2 regions of the Pseudomonas sp. LBUM1676 genome follow, and region 1 is predicted to be linked to the other one. Evidence: riboswitches for the same ligand, from Rfam matches in the RefSeq annotation. Region 1 holds a riboswitch; the other holds the start of a gene.
What was found. A riboswitch is a leader RNA that binds a small molecule or an ion and turns the genes downstream of it on or off. The one in region 1 is predicted to bind cobalamin.
Positions count from the first base shown of each region.

Region 2: linked by a shared signal. The riboswitch ahead of cobO (cob(I)yrinic acid a,c-diamide adenosyltransferase) and the one ahead of ACA041_RS17690 (CbtB domain-containing protein) in region 1 are both predicted to bind cobalamin.

Region 1 is NZ_CP166777.1:3,828,016-3,832,478, reverse strand. It holds gene ACA041_RS17700 (cobalamin biosynthesis protein) at 1-335, opposite strand, end outside; gene ACA041_RS17695 (CbtA family protein) at 332-1,039, opposite strand; gene ACA041_RS17690 (CbtB domain-containing protein) at 1,051-1,254, opposite strand; cobalamin riboswitch at 1,376-1,603, opposite strand; cobalamin riboswitch at 1,817-2,030, shown strand; gene cobW (cobalamin biosynthesis protein CobW) at 2,130-3,197, shown strand; gene cobN (cobaltochelatase subunit CobN) at 3,201-4,463, shown strand, end outside.
Region 2 is NZ_CP166777.1:4,953,502-4,957,964, reverse strand. It holds gene ACA041_RS22805 (O-methyltransferase) at 1-392, shown strand, start outside; gene ACA041_RS22800 (PQQ-dependent sugar dehydrogenase) at 521-1,834, opposite strand; cobalamin riboswitch at 2,136-2,369, shown strand; gene cobO (cob(I)yrinic acid a,c-diamide adenosyltransferase) at 2,451-3,062, shown strand; gene ACA041_RS22790 (cobyrinic acid a,c-diamide synthase CobB) at 3,059-4,459, shown strand; gene bluB (5,6-dimethylbenzimidazole synthase) at 4,456-4,463, shown strand, end outside.

The sequences.
Region 1 (4,463 bases):
AGGTGTTCAGCCAGGGCCAGGGCAGCACTTTCCGCCACACCGTAGCAGCCGGTGCGTTCGAACGCGATGTCCGAATGATGGCTGAGTTGCGTGTGATAGCCGGCCAGTTGTGCGCTGCTGAAATACATAACCTCCAGCCCAAGCTGTTCGGCGAGTTCGATCAGGCCAGGTTCTTCGCGCTTGAGGTCGATACTGGCCAGGGCCTTGATCTGGTGCAGGCCGATCCTGTGCGCCTGTAGCGCCTGGTCGAGCAGCGCCCGCAGCGTGCTGACGGGGCAGCCGCGCTGGCAGCCCAGGCCGACCACCAGGGTCGGCGCTGTGCAGTCATCGGTCATGCGTGGTATTGGCCAGCGCTTTTGCGGCGGAACAACCAGGCGCTGATCAGGCCCAGGGCCAGCCAGAACGCCACGTTGGTCAGCTGCGAAGCGATTTTGAACTGCGCCTCGAGCGCTTCCGGTGCAAGCATCGAATGCACTTGCGGTTGCGGTGCGCCAATCACGTGGGGAACCGCGAGGATGGCGACGCCGAGGATCTTCATCAGCCAGTGACGGCTGAACACGATCAGGGCGATACCGACTGCGGTGGAAGCGGCAGTGCCGATCCACCAGATCTGCCGTTGCGTCAGGTCGGCCGCGGCGGTCCCCGGCAGTTCAGGCGGAAGGCCGAGGGTCGGCGCGAGCACGAAGGTCGCGTAACCGGCCAGACCCCACAGCAGGCCCTGTGAAGTCCTGGTCGGCGCGCGCAAGGTATAGAGACCGGCAAGCATCAGGGCGAAACCTACGGCCACCACCAGGTTGCCGCCGGTGGTCGACAGCACGCGCTGCCAGCCGTCTTCCGGCTCCCAGGCTTCGGCGTCGTGGGAGTGAGCGACGACAGCACCGGCGGCGTGCTCGTGAATTTCAACAGCGGCCGGCTCGGATTTTTCGTAGGTTTCCGCCTGCAGAATCAGTGGCGACACCCAGAAGCTTTGCAGCAGCGTCAGCAGCAGGGCAGCCAGCAGCCCGGTGAAACCTGCGGTTTGCGCGATACGCTTGATCATGTCGGCAGGTCTCAATGGCACGGGAACGCGGAGCTGTGACGGGTATCGTGGGCGGCATTGTGCACCGCTTCGATGTGCGAGAAACCGGCAAAATAGACCAGGCACGCGCCAAGGATCGACGCACAGGCGGCGGCGGTCAGGCGTTGGGTCAGGGTCGTGGTGGAGCTGGCGGTGCTCTTATCGGTGTTGCTGCCGGTGCTGCTGATGATCGACATGGCGCTTCCCTCTGGTCTGTCAGCGGGTGAATAGAGCGCATGGAAGATCCCTGCGGGCACGGGCACGCAGAGGTTCAAACAGCGCCCGCCCACCGCGGGTTTGTTATTCAGTGAGCGTGACGCTCACCTGATGTTGCGGGCCGGTCTCCGGGCTCGCGAGGGGCGCTGGCTTTCGCCTGGACCTGCAAGAATCACCTTCCCATGCCGTACGGCTGGCACAGTGGATCTGATTCTTCGCTCGCTTACCGTTGCGGGGGCAGCACCGGACTGACATGGCTTGGAGTAAAGCACATGATTCACCGGTTTCCCGTTTCACCCTGTGAAGGGCACCCGTAACAAGGCGTGTAGGAGAGCATGGGCGGGGGTTGGGCGTCAATTGGCATGGGTTCTCAACTTGACACCGGGGTGACTGCTTCGCGGGCAAGCCTCGCTCCTACAGAACATAGTCGCCCACAATGTATGTGATCGGCGCTATTGCTGTAGGAGCGAGGCTTGCCCGCGAAGGCGTCCTGTCTGTCTCCACAGATCTCTGCGCGGACATTGACCCGCCCCAAGACCATGCGTAGCCTTGCGCATTCGAGGTTCTTCGGCGTCTGCCGAAGCTAAGAAGGGAACGCGGTCGATGCCGCGGCTGCCCCCGCAACTGTGAACGGTGATGTTTCGCTGCCACGCCACTGCAAACCCTGTGCAACGGGTTCGCGGGAAGGCGCAGCGAACGCCAGTCGAACGACTGGCACACCGTCAGCCAGGAGACCTGCCTCGATACAGATTCTCACTACAACCGGGCGGGGTGATCCGGTGGCGGAACTCTTGCGCGCGCACCTGTCGCAGCGATTGTCGTCCCGTATGCCCGCCACCTTGCCAAAGGGCATCCGATGAAAACACTGGCCAAACTCCCCGTCACCATCGTTACCGGCTTCCTCGGCTCGGGCAAGACCACCTTGCTGCGGCACATGCTCGACAACGCTCAGGGTCGTCGCATCGCGGTGATCGTCAATGAGTTCGGCGAGCTGGGCATCGACGGCGAAATCCTTAAGCAGTGCTCCATCGGCTGCACCGAGGAAGAAGCCAACGGCCGCGTCTACGAACTGGCCAACGGCTGCCTGTGCTGCACCGTGCAGGAAGAATTCTTCCCGGTGATGCGCGAACTGGTGGCCCGCCGCGGTGACCTCGATCACATTCTCATCGAAACCTCGGGCCTGGCCCTGCCAAAACCGCTGGTGCAAGCCTTCCAGTGGCCGGAAATCCGCAGCGCCTGCACCGTCGACGCCGTCATCACCGTGGTTGACAGCCCGGCCGTTGCCGCCGGCACCTTCGCCGCGTTCCCGGATCAGGTCGATGCCCAGCGCAAACTCGACCCGAACCTGGACCACGAATCGCCGCTGCACGAACTGTTCGCCGATCAACTGGCCAGCGCCGACCTGGTGATCCTCAACAAGGCCGACCTGATCAGCCCTGAAGACCTGGCCCGTGTGCGCCTGGAAGTCGCCGAAGAACTGCCGCCGGCGGTGAAAGTCATCGAAGCCAGCAGCGGTCGTTTGCCCCTGGAGGTGCTGATCGGTCTCGGCGCCGGCTCCGAAGAGCATATCGACCGCCGTCACAGCCATCACGATCACCACCATGAAGGCGAGGACGACCACGACCACGACCACGACGCCTTCGACTCGATCTCCATCGAACTGCCGCAAGCCGACGAAAGCCTGCTGCTGGATGCCCTGACCCAACTGGTAGTCCAGCATGGCATCCTGCGCGTCAAAGGCTTCGCAGCGATCCCGAACAAGCCGATGCGCCTGCTGATCCAGGGCGTGGGGACTCGATTCGACAAACATTTCGACCGTCAGTGGGGTGTCGATGAAGCGCGCACCACGCGTCTGGTGTTGATCGGCCAGGAACTGGATGCCGCCTTGCTCGAAGCGCAATTGCGCGCCGCGCTCAGCGTTTAAGCCATGCACCTGCTCAGGACCCAGCCCGGCGGTTTCGTGTCGGATGACAACATTGCCGACCTTGGACAAACCCCCGCCGAGCTGGTGATCCTGTGCAGCGGCGACTCCAGCCTGGCGCTGCTCGCCGAAGCGGCGCAGCAGTTACCCGACGATTACCCGAGCGTGCGCCTGGCCAACCCGATGCAGGTGCAGAATCACGCCTCGGTCGACCTGTATGTCGACCAGGTGCTGCGTCATGCCAAGGTCATCCTGATTTCATTGCATGGCGGCATCGCCTATTGGCGTTACGGCGTCGAGCAGTTGGTGGCACTGTCCGAGCGCGGTGTGCAACTGATCCTGGTGCCGGGCGACGATCGTCCGGATCCGGAACTCAGCGACTTGAGCACCGTGGTTGCCGAGGACCGCGACCGGCTTTGGCATTACCTTCGCCAGGGCGGCATGGCCAATGCCCTCGACCTGTTCCGCTGCCTGGCCAATCGTTGGCTGGATCGCGATTACGCCTGGGCCGAGCCGCAAATCCTGCCGCGCACCGCGATTTACCACCCGCAACATAGCCCCGCAGCCCTGAAAGACTGGCAAGCCGACTGGCAGATCGACCAGCCGGTGGCGGCGGTGCTGTTTTACCGCTCGCATCTGCAGGCGGCGAATACCGCTTTCATCGATGTTTTCTGCCAGCGTCTGCAGGCGGCGGGCCTTAACCCGTTGCCGATAGCCGTGGCCAGCCTGAAAGAGCCCGGCTGCCTGACCGTGGTCGAATACCTGCTGGATGAAGTCGCGGCCTGCGTGATTCTCAACACCACCGGTTTCGCTCAGTCCAGCCCCGAAGCACCGCATTTGCGACCGTTTCGCCGCAACATTCCCGTGATCCAGGCGATCTGCGCGCAAGACAACGAACCCGGTTGGCGCGCCAGCGAACAGGGCCTGGGGCCGCGGGATCTGGCGATGCACATCGCGCTGCCGGAACTGGACGGGCGAATCATCAGCCGACCGATCAGCTTCAAGGACCTGGCCTGGCGCAGTGAGCGCAGTCAGTCGGACGTGGTGTGTTATCGCGCGCAACCTGAACGCATGGATTTCGTCGCTGAACTGGCCCGGCGCTGGATTGATCTGGCGCGGGTGCCCAACGCTGAAAAACGCATCGCCCTGATCCTGGCCAACTACCCGACCCGCGATGGTCGCATCGGCAACGGTGTCGGCCTCGACACACCCGCCGCGGCGCTGAACATCCTGCGTGCGCTGCAGGGCGAAGGGTACCCGCTGCCTGCC
Region 2 (4,463 bases), 1.1 Mb from region 1:
TGATTTGCTGTGACATGCCCGGCGACTACAACGCCACCGCCCGCCGTTACTGGCAGGAAGCGGGTCTGGCCGGGCGAATTGACCTGCGTCTGGCACCGGCGCTGGAGACCCTGGCCCGGCTGGATCAACCAGGGCAGTTCGACCTGATCTTCATCGATGCCGACAAGGCCAATTACCCGAGCTACCTGGAGCATGCGCTGCGTTTGTTGCGGGTCGGTGGGCTGGCCGTGTTCGATAACACGCTGTGGAGTGGGCGGGTGCTGGAGGAGAGTCCCGACAGCGCGGACACCCGAGCCATCCAGGCGCTCAATCGCGCCTTGAAGGATGACGTGCGGGTGGATTTGTCGTTGTTGCCTTTGGGGGATGGATTGACCCTTTGCCGCAAGCGCTGATCAATGTGGGAGCGAGCTTGCTCGCGATAGCGGTGGGGCAGCGCCATCAATATTGAATGTGCTGGCCCTATCGCGAGCAAGCTCGCTCCCACAGGTGTTGTGTGTCCAGAAGGTGGCGTGTATTGCAGTTATTTAGCCGTTGATACCCGCCACACCTTGTTCCCCACATCATCCGCCACCAGCAAACCTCCGTGCCGGTCAATCACCACGCCCACCGGACGGCCCATGGCTTTTTCATCGTCGGTGAGGAACCCGGTGAGCACATCAACCGGTTGCCCGACCGGTTTGCCCGCGCTGAAGGGCACGAAAATCACTTTGTAGCCGCTGTGCGGATCGCGGTTCCATGAGCCGTGCTGGCCGATGAATGCGCCTTCCTTGAACTGCGCCGGCAGGTTGTTGCCTTCGGCAAAGGTCAGGCCCAGCGATGCCGTATGCGGGCCGACGGCGTAGTCCGGCGCAATGGCCTTGGCCACCAGGTCCGGATTCTGCGGCGTCACGCGCACATCGACATGCTGCCCGTAATAGCTGTAGGGCCAGCCATAGAACCCGCCGTCTTTCACGGAGGTGATGTAATCCGGCACCAGGTCGCTGCCGATTTCATCCCGCTCATTGACGGCCGTCCACAGCGCACCGCTCTGCGGTTCCCAGGCGAGGCCGTTGGGATTGCGGATCCCCGAAGCGAAGATCCGATGGTTGCCGGTGGCCCGATCCACTTCCCAGATCGCCGCGCGACCTTCTTCCTGATCCATGCCGTTTTCGCCGACGTTGCTGTTGGACCCGACCGTTACGTACAGCTTGTTCCCGTCCTTGCTGGCGATAACGTTCTTGGTCCAGTGATGATTCAGCGTGCCGCCCGGCAGATCGACGACTTTGATCGGCTGCGACTTGATCGCCGTATCGCCCTCTGCATAGTGGAAGCGCAGCAGGCGGTCCGTATCGGCGACGTACAAATCATTACCGACCAGCGTCATGCCGAACGGCGAGTTCAGGTTTTCCAGAAACACCGTGCGGGTTTCGGCGATGCCGTCGTGGTCCTTGTCTCGCAACAGTGTGATGCGGTTCGGGCTGGGTACCCCTGCACCGGCCCGGCCCATGACTTTCTTCATGACCCAGCCTTTGATGCCTTTGCCGTCATCGGGTTTGGGTGGCGCATTGGTTTCGGCGACCAGCACGTCGCCGTTGGGCAATACATAAAGCCAGCGCGGGTGATCGAGACCTTCGGCGAAGGCGGCGACCTGGGTTCCGGTCGCAGCGGTTGGTTTCGCACCGTCCGGCCAGCCGATCGCCGGGGCAATGTTCACCGTCGGGATCAGGGTCTTGTTCGGTTCTGGCAGCTTGGGCTGCGGTCCGGTGCCGTCCATGACTTGCAGGCTGGAGGTTTCACCGCAGGCGGCGAGCCCTCCGGCGAGCGCGATGACGAGAACGAGCTGGGGCTTGCGCATGCTGATCTTCCCTATGAATGCGTAGATACAATCATAGAGAAGCTTGCAGGTGCGATGGTTCAACCGGTCAGCCGCGGGCTTCCTTGAACAGGACGACGGTGCCGGGGTGATAGTGGCCGCCTTCGTTGCGCAACTTGCGCTAGGCGTAGGGGAAATACCAGGCCACGGCGCAGCTGTTTTCCTTTTGCAGGTCGTCGACCATGTCCTGCAGTTCTGGATTGGCGTCAGATAATTGATCGACGGCACTGAATTGCTTGAGCAGGCCCCGTCTTCAATTGACGCTCCACCCCCAACCCTCTAACCTTCGCGGCTTGTTTCAGGTGCTCTGTGGCCATGGCCGACAGAGTGAAACAGGGAAGTCGGTGAGTGATGCTCTTCAAGCGACGAAGAGTCATGATCCCGACGCTGCCCCCGCAACGGTAAATGAGTAAAGGCTGTGCATTGAGCCACTGTGTTGATTATCGACATGGGAAGGCGCGCAGTCAGGCCAGCGCCGCTCATGAGCCCGGAGACCGGCCTGATCCATCCAGCGGCATCACGGTGGGCGATGCCAGGCTTCTTGCCGTCTATTCTTGTGCCTGCCCGCCGTTATCCAGCCCCAACGGAGAGCTCCCCCATGACTGATACTCCCGATCGTGACGAACGTCACCTGGCGCGCATGCTGCGCAAAAAAGCCGTGATCGATGAACGCATCGCCAATTCCCCGAACGAATGCGGCCTGCTGCTGGTGTTGACCGGCAACGGCAAAGGCAAGAGCAGCTCGGCTTTTGGCATGCTCGCCCGCTCCCTGGGCCATGGCATGCAGTGTGGCGTGGTGCAGTTCATCAAGGGTCGCAACAGCACCGGCGAAGAACTGTTCTTCCGCCGCTTCCCGGAACAGGTGCGGTTTCATGTGATGGGGGAGGGCTTCACCTGGGAAACCCAGGATCGCCAGCGTGATATCGCTGCCGCCGAAGCCGCCTGGGCAGTCTCCCGCGAACTGTTGAGCGATCCGTCCATCGGTCTGGTGGTGCTCGATGAATTGAACATCGCCCTCAAGCACGGTTATCTCGATCTGGATCAGGTGCTCAGTGATTTGCAGGCGCGTCCGCCGATGCAGCACGTGGTGGTCACCGGTCGAGGCGCCAAGCCGGAGATGATCGAACTGGCCGACACCGTCACCGAAATGGGTGTGATCAAGCACGCGTTCCAGGCCGGTATCAAGGCACAAAAAGGCGTCGAGCTGTGACGCAACTACGTTATTGCCCGGCGGTATTGATTGCCGCGCCGGCCTCCGGCCAGGGCAAGACCACCGTCACCGCCGCGCTGGCCCGCTTGCATCGTAATCAGGGGCGCAAGGTGCGGGTCTTCAAGTGCGGCCCGGATTTTCTCGACCCGATGATTCTCGAGCGCGCCAGTGGTGCGCCGGTGTATCAACTGGACATGTGGATGGTCGGCGAACAGGAAAGTCGCCGACTGTTGTGGGAAGCCGCAGCTGTTGCCGACCTGATCCTGATCGAGGGCGTGATGGGGCTGTTCGATGGTACGCCGTCCAGCGCCGATCTGGCGCGGCACTTCGGTGTGCCGGTGCTGGGTGTGATCGATGGTACCGCGATGGCCCAGACCTTTGGCGCACTGGCCCTGGGGCTGGCGCGCTATCAGCCGGACTTGCCGTTTGCCGGTGTCCTGGCTAACCGCGTGGGCACATTGCGCCATGCGCAATTGCTCGAAGGCAGCCTGACGGAAGGCCTGCGCTGGTATGGCGCCTTGTCCCGGGAAACCGGGATCGAATTGCCGAGTCGGCACTTGGGGCTGGTTCAGGCCAGCGAGCTCAATGATCTGGATCTGCGTCTCGACGCGGCAGCCGAATCACTGGCCAACAGTTGCGATGTTGCGCTGCCGCCGCCCGTGGCATTCGCCGCTCCTGAAGTGATCGCCGCCGAACCCTTGTTGGCTGGCGTGCGCATCGCCGTGGCCCGTGACGAAGCCTTTGCCTTCACCTATGGCGCGAGCCTGGACCTGCTGCGGGCCATGGGCGCCGAGCTGCTGTTTTTCTCGCCGATCCGTGACGCCGGGTTGCCGGAAGCGGACAGTCTTTACCTGCCGGGAGGCTATCCGGAATTGCACCATGTGGCGCTGGCAAAGAACACATCGATGCTCGATGGGATTCGCGCGCACCATGCGGCCGGCAAACCATTATTGGCCGAGTGTGGCGGCATGCTGTATCTGCTCGATTCGCTGACCGATGTCGAGGGCACTCGTGCCGAATTGGTCGGTTTGCTGCCCGGGGATGCGGTGATGCAGAAGCGTCTGGCTGCATTGGCGTTGCAAACGGTGGAGCTGCCGGAAGGTTTGTTGCGCGGGCACACCTATCATCATTCGCTGACCACTACCGGGCTTGAGCCGATTGCCCGTGGGCTGAGCCCGAATGGCGGGCGTGGGGCGGAGGCGGTTTATCGTCAGGGGCGGATGACGGCCTCTTATGTGCATTTTTATTTTCCGTCGAATCCATTGGCGGTTGCCGCGTTGTTTGCGCCTGACCGTAAGGCTGCCTTCGCGAGCAGGCTCGCTCCCACAGGGGATCGCATTTCTTCTGGCCGCACACCTTCAAATGTGGGAGCGAGCCTGCTCGCGAAGAGGCCATGACCGA